2 regions of the Oceanobacillus sp. FSL W8-0428 genome follow, and region 2 is predicted to be linked to the other one. Evidence: riboswitches for the same ligand, from Rfam matches in the RefSeq annotation. Region 2 holds a riboswitch; the other holds the start of a gene.
The links. Region 2 has a riboswitch for S-adenosylmethionine ahead of MKY30_RS15335 (5-methyltetrahydropteroyltriglutamate--homocysteine S-methyltransferase). Riboswitches for the same ligand answer to the same signal wherever they lie in the genome.

Region 1 (5,208 bases), 2.5 Mb from region 2:
TCATTATGTTTTCATCCCAACTTAATTAAAATATTCCAGAATACGTTCAGCCATTAGATAATATCCATCATAATTAGGGTGGAAATTATCGTCTGAAAATAAATTTGCAGTCTCGTCTTCAAATAAATCATCAATTGGTACAAAGGTGCTGCCTTCGTATTGATTGACTGTCTCTCTTCCTATAGTATTCCAATCAGCGACAATCTGGTCCAATTCTGGAATGTCCTCAAAATAATTTGTAAAAGGATTAAAAATACCTAATAGATAAATAGAGGCATCCGCATTAATGGAACGAAGCTTATCAAATATTTCGCTGAGACGATCTTCGTAGAAAGCCTGTTCCTCGTTAAAGTAGCTGATCTCCAAGTCCATAATATTTTCCTTTAACACTTGCATAATATCATTAGCACCGATGGTAATGATAATAATATCTGCTTCTTCTAAAGCATCCGTTAATTCAGGCTCATCCTCCAGACGGGTGAGCAGCTGATCGGAGCGGTTTCCACGTTTTCCAAAGTTATCAAAATGGACATTTGTATCAAGTGCCTGAAGTGTTCTGTCTAATATCCCGACATAGCCCCCCTGATTTGTATCGTCTCCTACACCCTGAGTCAGTGAATCACCAAGAGCAACGATATCCACATTTTCCTCAGAAGCAAATCCGAATGTATTTTCAAAAGGCTCATCGACAGCTATTTCCTCATTTTCTTGTTCGTCTGCGTTTCCCATAACTTCCTCGCTGTCGTCTTCTGTATCTTCTTCGCCATTTTCTGCTGGTTCAGACGTAATTTGTTCTCTAAGAGCTTCTTCTCTTTCCCGTTGTTCAGAGCTTAATTGAAAATATGGCAGCTGTAAAATCGAAAAAACAGCTATAATGATAATAAGAATGGAGCTAATGAGAATAAGCCATCTTTTTTTGGTCATTTTCATGATTACACCTACGTGTTCTTTTCTTCTAGTTTATGTTGGAACAAATAAAATTACTTAATAATACGTAAAGAAAATGTTCAAAAAGTCCAATAAAAAATGGCAGGGGAAGGAGCTTTTGCTTAGATAGCCTGTATTGTTACAGGCAACACAGGGTTACCACAAGACGGAGAAGTCTGTCAGCTTGCTATCCCCACAGGATAAGTAACCGAAGCCTAGTCCGGTTTCATCCCCAGTACGTAATCGAGCAGCCCTTATCAGCTGATTTTTGAACATACATGTAAAAAGTTTATTTGATGTGTACGTATTTGTAAAATAATTTGGTAGAGTAGATGTTTTTATTTATATTCCTATTTTAATCAAGGATTATAAATAATAAACAGGTTTAAATGAAAAACGCCTTCTAATTTTATGTAGAAGACGTGACTAAACCTCATTATAACATAAAAGTACCCGTCTTTCTTCACGATAAAACATCAAATGTTCTAATAGAAGAAAGGCGGATACTGTATAATTATTTTAACTAATTTCTGAAGCTGCGTAATTCCAAGGCAAACTGTGCCGGCTGGATATTTGAAAGAATAAATACTTCAGATGTTACTTCAGAGCTTGTGTCTGTGAACAAAATAGTTCCCTGATAAGCTGCATTTTCTTCTGGTGCCGGCTTACCTTCCTGCAGCCAAATTGCATCAGCCCCGGATAGTATATCTGTTGTTACCTCATCTATATCTGTTGTGGGAATAACCTCATAGCCTAATTTATAAAGAGGCGCAATATCGTCATCCGCGATGCCGACAGCTACAATGCGTTTTTTACGGACACCTTCACTGCGGTCAAATGGAGATTGCAGTAAGTTTTTCACTGCTATTTCTTCCGCAGATTTCTGACTGCCATGCGATTTTCCGGTCGCTTTATCTATTGCCTGTTCCAGATCAGCTACAATATCATCAAATGCTTCCAGACCGACGGATAGACGAATCAATTCTTCTGTAGTACCACTTTTTGCCAAGTCCTCATCTGTTAATTGCTGATGGGTCGTAGAAGCAGGGTGAATAATAAGTGACTTTGCATCGCCGACGTTGGCAACGTGAGACCAGAGTTCCACATTATCAATCAAGATACGGCCTGCATCCCGGCCTCCTTCAATGCCAAAGGTAATAACAGAACCAAAACCGCCATTTAAATACTTCCCGGCAAGCTGATGAGATGGGTGTGATGCCAGCCCGGGGTAGTTGACCCATTCTACAGCAGGATGTTTTTCCAGATAGGCTGCCAGCTTTTCTGCATTTTCACTATGCCTTTTGATACGTAAATGTAAGGTTTCCAATCCTTGAAGTAATAAAAAGGCATTTTGCGGGCTTAGAGCAGGTCCGATGTCACGTAATAATTGGACACGCAGCTTTGTTATAAAAGCAGTCGGTCCTAAGTCAGCATATTTTAAGCCATTATAGCTTGCATCCGGCTCGATAAAATCTGGGAATTTCTCGTTGTTCCAATCAAATCTGCCACTGTCAACCACAATACCGCCAATAGTTGTACCATGTCCGCCAATCCATTTCGTTGCAGAATGCACAACAATATCCGCACCCCATGTTAATGGTTTTGCAACATAAGGTGTAGCGAAAGTATTATCAATAATTAAAGGAATACCATGATTATGGGCAATGTCCGCAACGGTTTCTATATCAAAAACATATAGGCTCGGGTTAGTAATGATTTCACCAAAGATTGCTTTTGTTTTATCTGTAATCGCAGCTTCAATTGCTTCAGGATCTGTTCCATCTACAAATTTTACATTGATGCCATAGCGGGGGAGTGTGTTGGCAAATAAATTATACGTCCCGCCATATAGATTGCTGTCTGCAATAATTTCATCACCGGCACGTGTAATATTGAGAATTGCCATGGTAATGGCTGCCATCCCCGATGCTACTCCTAAGGCTCCAACACCATCTTCTAATTGGGCAATCCGCTGTTCAAATGTATCTACAGTTGGATTCATAATTCGTGTGTATATATTTCCCGGCTCTGCCAGCCCGAATAAATTCTGTGCATGCTCCGTGTCCCGGAATACGTAAGAAGTAGTTTGATAGATAGGCACTGCCCGGGACCCGGTTGTTGGATCAGGAACCTGGCCTCCATGTAATAAAATTGTCTCGTCCTGCTGGATTGAATGTTTTGACATTTTATTTCCTCCCTTTTAGATATATCCTCTGTTACTAAAAAGAACCCTCTTCTTAAAAGAAGAGAGCTCTTGTCATCGACTTGGAACTCTCTCTTATCTTTCAGATTAATCTGTAGGATTTGGCACCAGTTTTTGTTCAGGTTGCCGGGCTTCACAGGGCCTATTCCCTCCGCCGCTCTTGATAAGAGATTATGCTAAATATTTAGAAATTACTAGAGAGTATATAATTATAGAGATTAAATGTCAAGTAGTTTACTATGAATTAATAAAGTTTCATTTAAAAAAAGGATGGAAGGGGATTACTGATGAGTAAAATTTTGAACTATCAAATAGATTTTGAGAATTCATAAATGGAAATGCAGGTAATAACTGTGCAAGAGAAGCAGTTGAATATTTTATTTGAAAATTTTTTAGCCTTTCATTTTGAAACGCAACTGCCTGATAGCATCCTTTTAGATATAGTCGAAGAGAGAACCGATTTATTTACTATAGAGAATAAAGAATTGTTAGAGAAGGAAAAATATTATTGATGGTCTATATGTTATAAAAGTACTGATTATTTTAAATAATTATATCAAGGAGAATGGTTATCGTTACTATAAGATATATTCTTCATTTGGATTTAATAGCTGGATTCTTTCGGAAAGGTGCATTCTGGATTAAGGGTAGGCTAAAATAGTATTTTCCTGTATTAAATGAAAAGAAAAACAGCAATAAATAACAAAACTGCCCCAATATAATTAATCGGAGCAGCTTTATAAATTTGGTATGCAACTAATAGTGGAGTTTTCATTCCCTGTTGCTTTGGATAGCTATGAACACATTAGTTAAGCTTATTTCGGATAATTAAATCTTTATACCTATAAAAGGATCTTTTCTTCGTCCGGTTTAAAATACCCTTTCATTAAGCTTTTTCATTTTTAGCTTTGTTTCTTGCACGCGGTGCATCCCGATAAATACTTGCCATATAGATAATAAGAGCTATCCAAATAAGGGCAAATGTAATCATATGATGTACCGTAAATGTTTCATTATATAAGAACACACCCAAGAAGAACATAATCGTCGGTGCAACATATTGCAAAAATCCGACCATTGCTAATGGAATCCGTTTGGCCCCCGCTGCAAATAGCAGTAAAGGAACTGCAGTTACGATACCGCCCCCAATTAATAATAGATTATCTGATGCAAACAGGGGAGAAAAAGTAAATGACCCTTCTGATGGAATAAATATCAAGTATAATAATGCAATCGGTGCAACGACCAGTGTTTCAATAGTAAGTCCATACATAGCATGGAGGTTTATTGTCTTTTTAATGAGTCCGTAAAAACCAAAACTCATCGCTAATAATAGAGAAATCCAGGGAAACACGCCATAGCTTAAAGTTAAATAAAGTACACCGATACCAGCGAGAATAAAGGACAGAACTTGTCCTTTGGTTGTCTTTTCCTTCAATACAAAGACCGCCAATAAAATACTGATCAGAGGATTGATATAATATCCTAAGCTGGCCTGCAGCACATGCCCGTGCTGTACAGAAAAAATAAACAAGAACCAGTTGATGGATATTACAATAGAAGCTGTAATAATAGCAAGTGCTTTCTTTCTATCCTTTTTCAACAGCTGTACTGTTTCCATTAAATGCCGCCAGTTGCCAGTAGCAAGTACTAAGAAAATCATAAATACCAGGCTCCACACAATCCGGTGAGCAAGTACTTCACCGGCAGGGACATTATCGAGAAACTTCCAATATATTGGGAATATCCCCCATAATAAATAAGCAACAAAGGTAATAATCGCCCCTTGCTGTAAAGGTTTATTTTCCATCTTTTATTCCTACCTTCTGAAAAAATCAAACTAAATCTAATAGTAAAACTTTATCAGGAAGGAATCAATGGCTTTTTTAAATAAGTTAATACTTATTTTCATAACAAGAACACCTCTGTTCAATAAAGTCAGGTAAATTTATGAACCTGAAACATTTCCAACAGAACAGGAATACTTTATTATAAGTGTATAGACTCATCAGAATTTATCATCTATATAAAGGATGGGAGAGAGAATAAATGAGTAAAAAGTTTAAACATATGGAAAC
Region 2 (5,208 bases):
GAAGGGAAGGTAGATAATCTAGATTCAAGAGTTATTTCGCTGGAAGAAAAGGTTGACAAACTGGATCTAAGGGTCACTTCACTGGAAGAAAAAGTAGATAAACTGGATTCAAGGGTTATTTCATTAGAAGAAAAAGTAGACAGACTGGATTCAAGGGTTACTTCATTAGAAGAAAAGGTAGACAAAGTAGATTCTAAATTAGATGTTTTATCAACAGAATTATTATCTACCAGGGCAGACGTGAATATTTTGAAGAAAGCTAAGTGAACATATTTTCCAAATAAAGTAAATTTATTGTTTGATAGAATAATAAATAAATCATAGATTATTTCAAACCATTAGTGTATCTAATATTAGATAGTGCTGTGGTTTTTTGTTGTAGAACAATTAAAGAGTATTCCTGCATAATAATCCTGTAGTAGAGTAACGAACAACTGTATTGTACTTCATTTATGATACAATTGTAAGTAGCCTCATTTGGAACGATTAAAATATTTTTTTAGAAACTTATATATAGTAAAGGTTTATACAAAGGAAGGCGGTCCTATAAATTTTGAACAAGAAAAAAATAGACTATTCCAACCTTATTGCTAATCTGCTTCTTGCCGGCCTCGTAATTGTTAGTGCAGCAGTTATTGTGGCCATCCCCATTATGATAATATATGGCTTATCAAATATCTTAGCAGGCTGGAATCTTATTGAAATACGATTCTTTGATAATATTTTCATTAATATTCTTTATTTTGGCGGCTTGCTTTTTCTTTCTTATCTTGTAGGAATAATTTTTAATCTGTTATATCAGTTTATTCTTAAATTGGCAAAGATGAAAGAAACGAAGAAGGTAATGTTTCTGAGTTATATGGTGCAGCTGCTATGTAGTGTTATTTTTTATAAAAGCTTTATTGAGCCTCTATTTACGAGAATTAATATATCATGGGAAGGAACAGCCATTTTATTCTTCTGCTTGTATTTGTCTGCTTTTGTTATCAGCGAAGATTATAAAATTTTTTCTGATAAAAAAAGCTGACACTATCTTGATTTTAAATCAATTGCAGCAGGATCCCTATATTTTGGGATTACCCTTGACGAATCCAACGCTTCCATGTAAAGTAATCTGTAATTATTCGTATAATTCCATATATTCTTATCCAGAAAGGTGTAGGGACTGGCCCGTTGAAGCCTTAGCAGCAGACACTAATTTGTACTGTGCTAATTCCAGAAGCATTTTTGCTTGAAGATAAGAAGAGATTTTACTATACCAAACCTCTTCTATTTTCAGAAGGGGTTTTTTAATTGGATTATAGAATGAAGATAGCAGGTAGAGAGGAAGGGGTATTCGATGACAATATCAACAGAAACAAAAAATACACGAGCTCCGTTCAGAGCAGATCATGTAGGGAGCTTTCTCCGTCCCCAGCGTTTAAAGGAAGCTCGCGCGCAAAAAGCAAAAGGAGAAATCAGTCCTGAACAATTGCGGCAGATTGAAGATGAGGAAATTATCAAACTGGTAGAGCAGCAGAAGGAAGCCGGTCTTCAATCAGTGACAGATGGCGAGTTTCGCCGTGCCTGGTGGCATTTTGATTTTCTGGAAGGCTTAGATGGTGTAGAAGGTTACACCGCTGAACAAGGTTTACAGTTTACGGGAGTAGAAACCAAAAAGCGGGGTATTAAAGTAACAGGTAAAATTGGTTTCAGTGACCATTATATGCTTGAGCATTATAAATTTCTTCATGGTATTGCCGGAGATGCTGTTGCCAAATTTGCGATTCCAAGTCCGAATATGCTCTTTTTCCGGGCGGATTTTGAAAAGGGTATTTATGAAAGTGATGAAGCAATTATCGATGACCTGGTTACTGCTTATCAAGGAGCCATTCAGGCATTATATGATGAAGGCTGCCGCTACTTACAGCTGGATGATACTTCCTGGGCAACCTTTTTCTCAGAAAAGGGGAGAAACTCTTTGATTGAAAAAGGAAGAGATCCCGAGAAAACAGCGGAATTATGTGCAAGAGCAATTAATGAATCGATTGCAAACAGACCGGATGATATGCTGGTGACGATGCATATTTGCCGGGGAAATTTTCAGTCTACCTATATGTCAAGCGGCGGTTACGAAGCCATGTCAGAAACCATTTTTGGAGGTCTGCAGGTTGATGGACTTTTCCTGGAATTTGATGATGATCGTTCGGGCGGATTTGAACCGCTGCGTCATGTGAACCGCGATGATTTGTATATTGTGCTTGGGCTTATCACTTCTAAATTCAGTGAACTGGAAGATCCAGAGGCTGTTAAAGCAAGAATAGCAGAAGCTGCGGAATATGTACCGTTGAATCAGCTTTGTTTGAGCCCTCAATGCGGGTTTGCTTCCACAGAAGAAGGGAATTTGCTGACTGAGGCGCAGCAATGGGGAAAAATCCGCCATGTTGTTCAAATAGCAGAAGACGTGTGGAAATAAATTTTACTAGAAAAAGGGGATTTGGAGAGGGATCTTTCCGAGTCTCCTTTTTAATGTCATTCTACATATGTTTATAGCGGCGTTTATTTTAAACAGGGAAAGACATTAATATAATTTTTTGATATATTAGAAATGTACAATAAGAATATTCGGCTATTTTTATTCCTTTTTAAATGGATAATATAACTTAATAAGGTGGTATAAAATGGAGATACGCAGTTTAATAAGCTCTGATTATGATGTCTTGGCTCCAAGGATAAATGATTGGTGGGGCGGCCGTGATATGGCAGGTATGCTGCCTAAGTTATTTTTTAATCACTTTAAAAATACAAGCTTTGTTGCAGAAGAAGGTAGTGAAATTATAGGATTTGTAATCGGGTTCCTGTCCCAGGATGAGTTAGATGAAGCCTATATTCATTTTGTTGGTGTCCATCCGGATTACCGGAAGAAAAATATTGGAAAAGTCCTTTATGAAAAATTCTTCGCCAAGGTTAAAATGGCAAATCGAAGTGTCATCCGCTGCATCACTTCACCAGTAAATAAAACGTCAATTGCCTTTCATCAAAGAATGGGATTTGTTATTGAACATGGAGATAAAATAGTAGACGGGGTGTCTGTAAAGGCGAATTATGATGGATTGAATAATGATAGAGTTTTGTTTAAAAAAGATCTGATATAAGTCCTTGTAAAAATGCCTATATTAATTGGAGGAAATTAAATGATACGAAAACTGACAAAAGAGGATCATACAAAAGTAATGGAGCTGATTGAGCCGAAAGCTGCAGAAAACCTGTTTATAATCGGTGATATTGAAGCGTTTGGCTACGATTCTGATGTGCAGGACGTCTGGGGACAATGGGAACAGGATAATCTAATCGCTATTCTCCTGCGCTATCGTGAGAATTACATAATTTATAGCGAAACGGAATATGATCTGAAAGGGTTTGCGGAGATTATTAACAGCTATAAGCAACGATGTAATTTTAGTGGTCTGAAGTATATTGTGGAGCCATTATTACCATATATTGATAAAGTTACCCGTGTACATAGAGAAATGTATTATGCAGCTTGTGAAGAATTAAGCTATACGGTGAATGCAGAACAAATAAAGCAGGTTGAGCATTTGAAGCCGGCTGATTATGAAGAGAATATAAAGATGCTGGCCTCTATACCTGAATTTTCATCCAGTAATATAACAATAGAAACAAGAGAGAATGAGGAGAAAAATAGAACAGGCCGTACCTATTTTATCCGTGATGAAAAAGGTACGATGGCTGCATCTGCATCGACGACTGCTGAGAATTCTCATTCTGCAATGATCGTTGGCGTATGCACACGGCCGGGATATGAACGGCAGGGTTTTGCAACGAAATGTATGGAAAAACTATGTCTTACCTTATTAGAAGAAGGAAAATCACTTTGTCTTTTCTATGACAATCCGGCAGCCGGGAATATTTATAAAAGATTGGGATTTGAGGATATTGGAATGTGGACGATGCTTCGCTATGAGGCGGAATAATTTTTAATTTTATCTAAATAAGGAGATGGCAGCTTTGAAAATTATTTCTTTTGAAAAAGAATTTGGAGCATCTGTAGATACTGAGTCAGCGAAATTTACTGCCAGCCGGATTTTGCTGGATGCCAGTGATATCCGAATGGGATATATGTACCTTGGAAAAGATGATAAAATTCCATTTCACGAGGCTCAGGCAGATCAGTTTTTTATGATTGTAACGGGAGCGGGCTGGGTCTGTGATGGAGATAAGAATAGACTTCCTGTAACCTCTGGAAAAGCGGCTTTTTGGAAAAAGGGAGAATTTCATGCTGCTGGAACGGATTCTCAGATGACTGCGATGGTTATAGAAGGACAGAATTTAAATACGCAAAATATGCCTGTTTTAAAGAATGTTATCAAAAGTGAGTGGTAAACATGAATAAGGAGAAAAGAATTTTAATTATTGAGGATGATCAGGAAATCAGCAAACTGTTGCACGTTATTTTAACAAAAATGGATCTGACGCCAATATCTGCTTATTCGGGTACAGAAGGTCTGCTGCAGCTGAAAAGTAGTACATTTGATTTGATTTTATTAGATTTGATGTTGCCGGGAATAAGCGGAGAAGAATTTATTACACAGGTCAGGGAAGAGAGTACAATCCCCATTATTGTGATTTCCGCAAAAGTCGGTATTGATGATAAAGTTCAACTCTTGAAGATGGGGGCCGATGATTATATAACGAAGCCATTTCACCAGAAAGAAGTAGAGGCCCGCGTGGAAGTGCAACTGCGAAAATCGGTTGTCCAACCCTCCCAAGAAGACGAAAAAGTATGGCGCAATCTGAGAATTTTTCCAGAAAAGCTGTCTGTCACATTGGAGAACAAATCATTGCAGATAACCAATGCGGAGTTTGATATTTTGAGCTTATTAATCGATCATCCAGAGCACGCATTTTCTAAAAGAGAAATATATGAAAAAATTTGGAAAGGCACGTATGTAGGGGATGATAATACTATTAGTGTCCATATTTCCAATCTGCGCAGAAAAATGGCCGGGGTGACCGCCGAAGAGTATATCAAAACAATTTGGGGAGTAGGCTTTATGTTGGTTTAATCCCAATTTGTTTTTCTTTACGAATTCTTTATGATTCGCTTAAAGAATTTTAAAGGATCCTGCGCTAAACTAGGTAACAAGAACATTTAGTGAAGGAGCCGAGAAGATGAGTGCTGTTATTCAGACGTACACATTAACGAAG

Region 1: linked by a shared signal. The riboswitch ahead of MKY30_RS03265 (O-acetylhomoserine aminocarboxypropyltransferase/cysteine synthase family protein) and the one ahead of MKY30_RS15335 (5-methyltetrahydropteroyltriglutamate--homocysteine S-methyltransferase) in region 2 are both predicted to bind S-adenosylmethionine.

Annotation. Positions count from the first base shown of each region.
Region 1 is NZ_JBBORB010000001.1:745,283-750,490, reverse strand. Features, by position in the region: gene MKY30_RS03275 (YpmS family protein) at 1-4, opposite strand, end outside; gene MKY30_RS03270 (SGNH/GDSL hydrolase family protein) at 22-924, opposite strand; gene MKY30_RS03265 (O-acetylhomoserine aminocarboxypropyltransferase/cysteine synthase family protein) at 1,451-3,112, opposite strand; SAM riboswitch class I at 3,203-3,300, opposite strand; gene MKY30_RS03260 (hypothetical protein) at 3,463-3,642, shown strand; gene rarD (EamA family transporter RarD) at 4,017-4,940, opposite strand; gene megL (methionine gamma-lyase) at 5,180-5,208, shown strand, end outside.
Region 2 is NZ_JBBORB010000001.1:3,218,078-3,223,285, forward strand. Features, by position in the region: gene MKY30_RS15325 (hypothetical protein) at 1-267, shown strand, start outside; gene MKY30_RS15330 (hypothetical protein) at 554-1,027, shown strand; SAM riboswitch class I at 1,142-1,244, shown strand; gene MKY30_RS15335 (5-methyltetrahydropteroyltriglutamate--homocysteine S-methyltransferase) at 1,340-2,455, shown strand; gene MKY30_RS15340 (GNAT family N-acetyltransferase) at 2,661-3,134, shown strand; gene MKY30_RS15345 (GNAT family N-acetyltransferase) at 3,174-3,974, shown strand; gene MKY30_RS15350 (cupin domain-containing protein) at 4,009-4,383, shown strand; gene MKY30_RS15355 (response regulator transcription factor) at 4,386-5,066, shown strand; gene MKY30_RS15360 (ABC transporter ATP-binding protein) at 5,173-5,208, shown strand, end outside.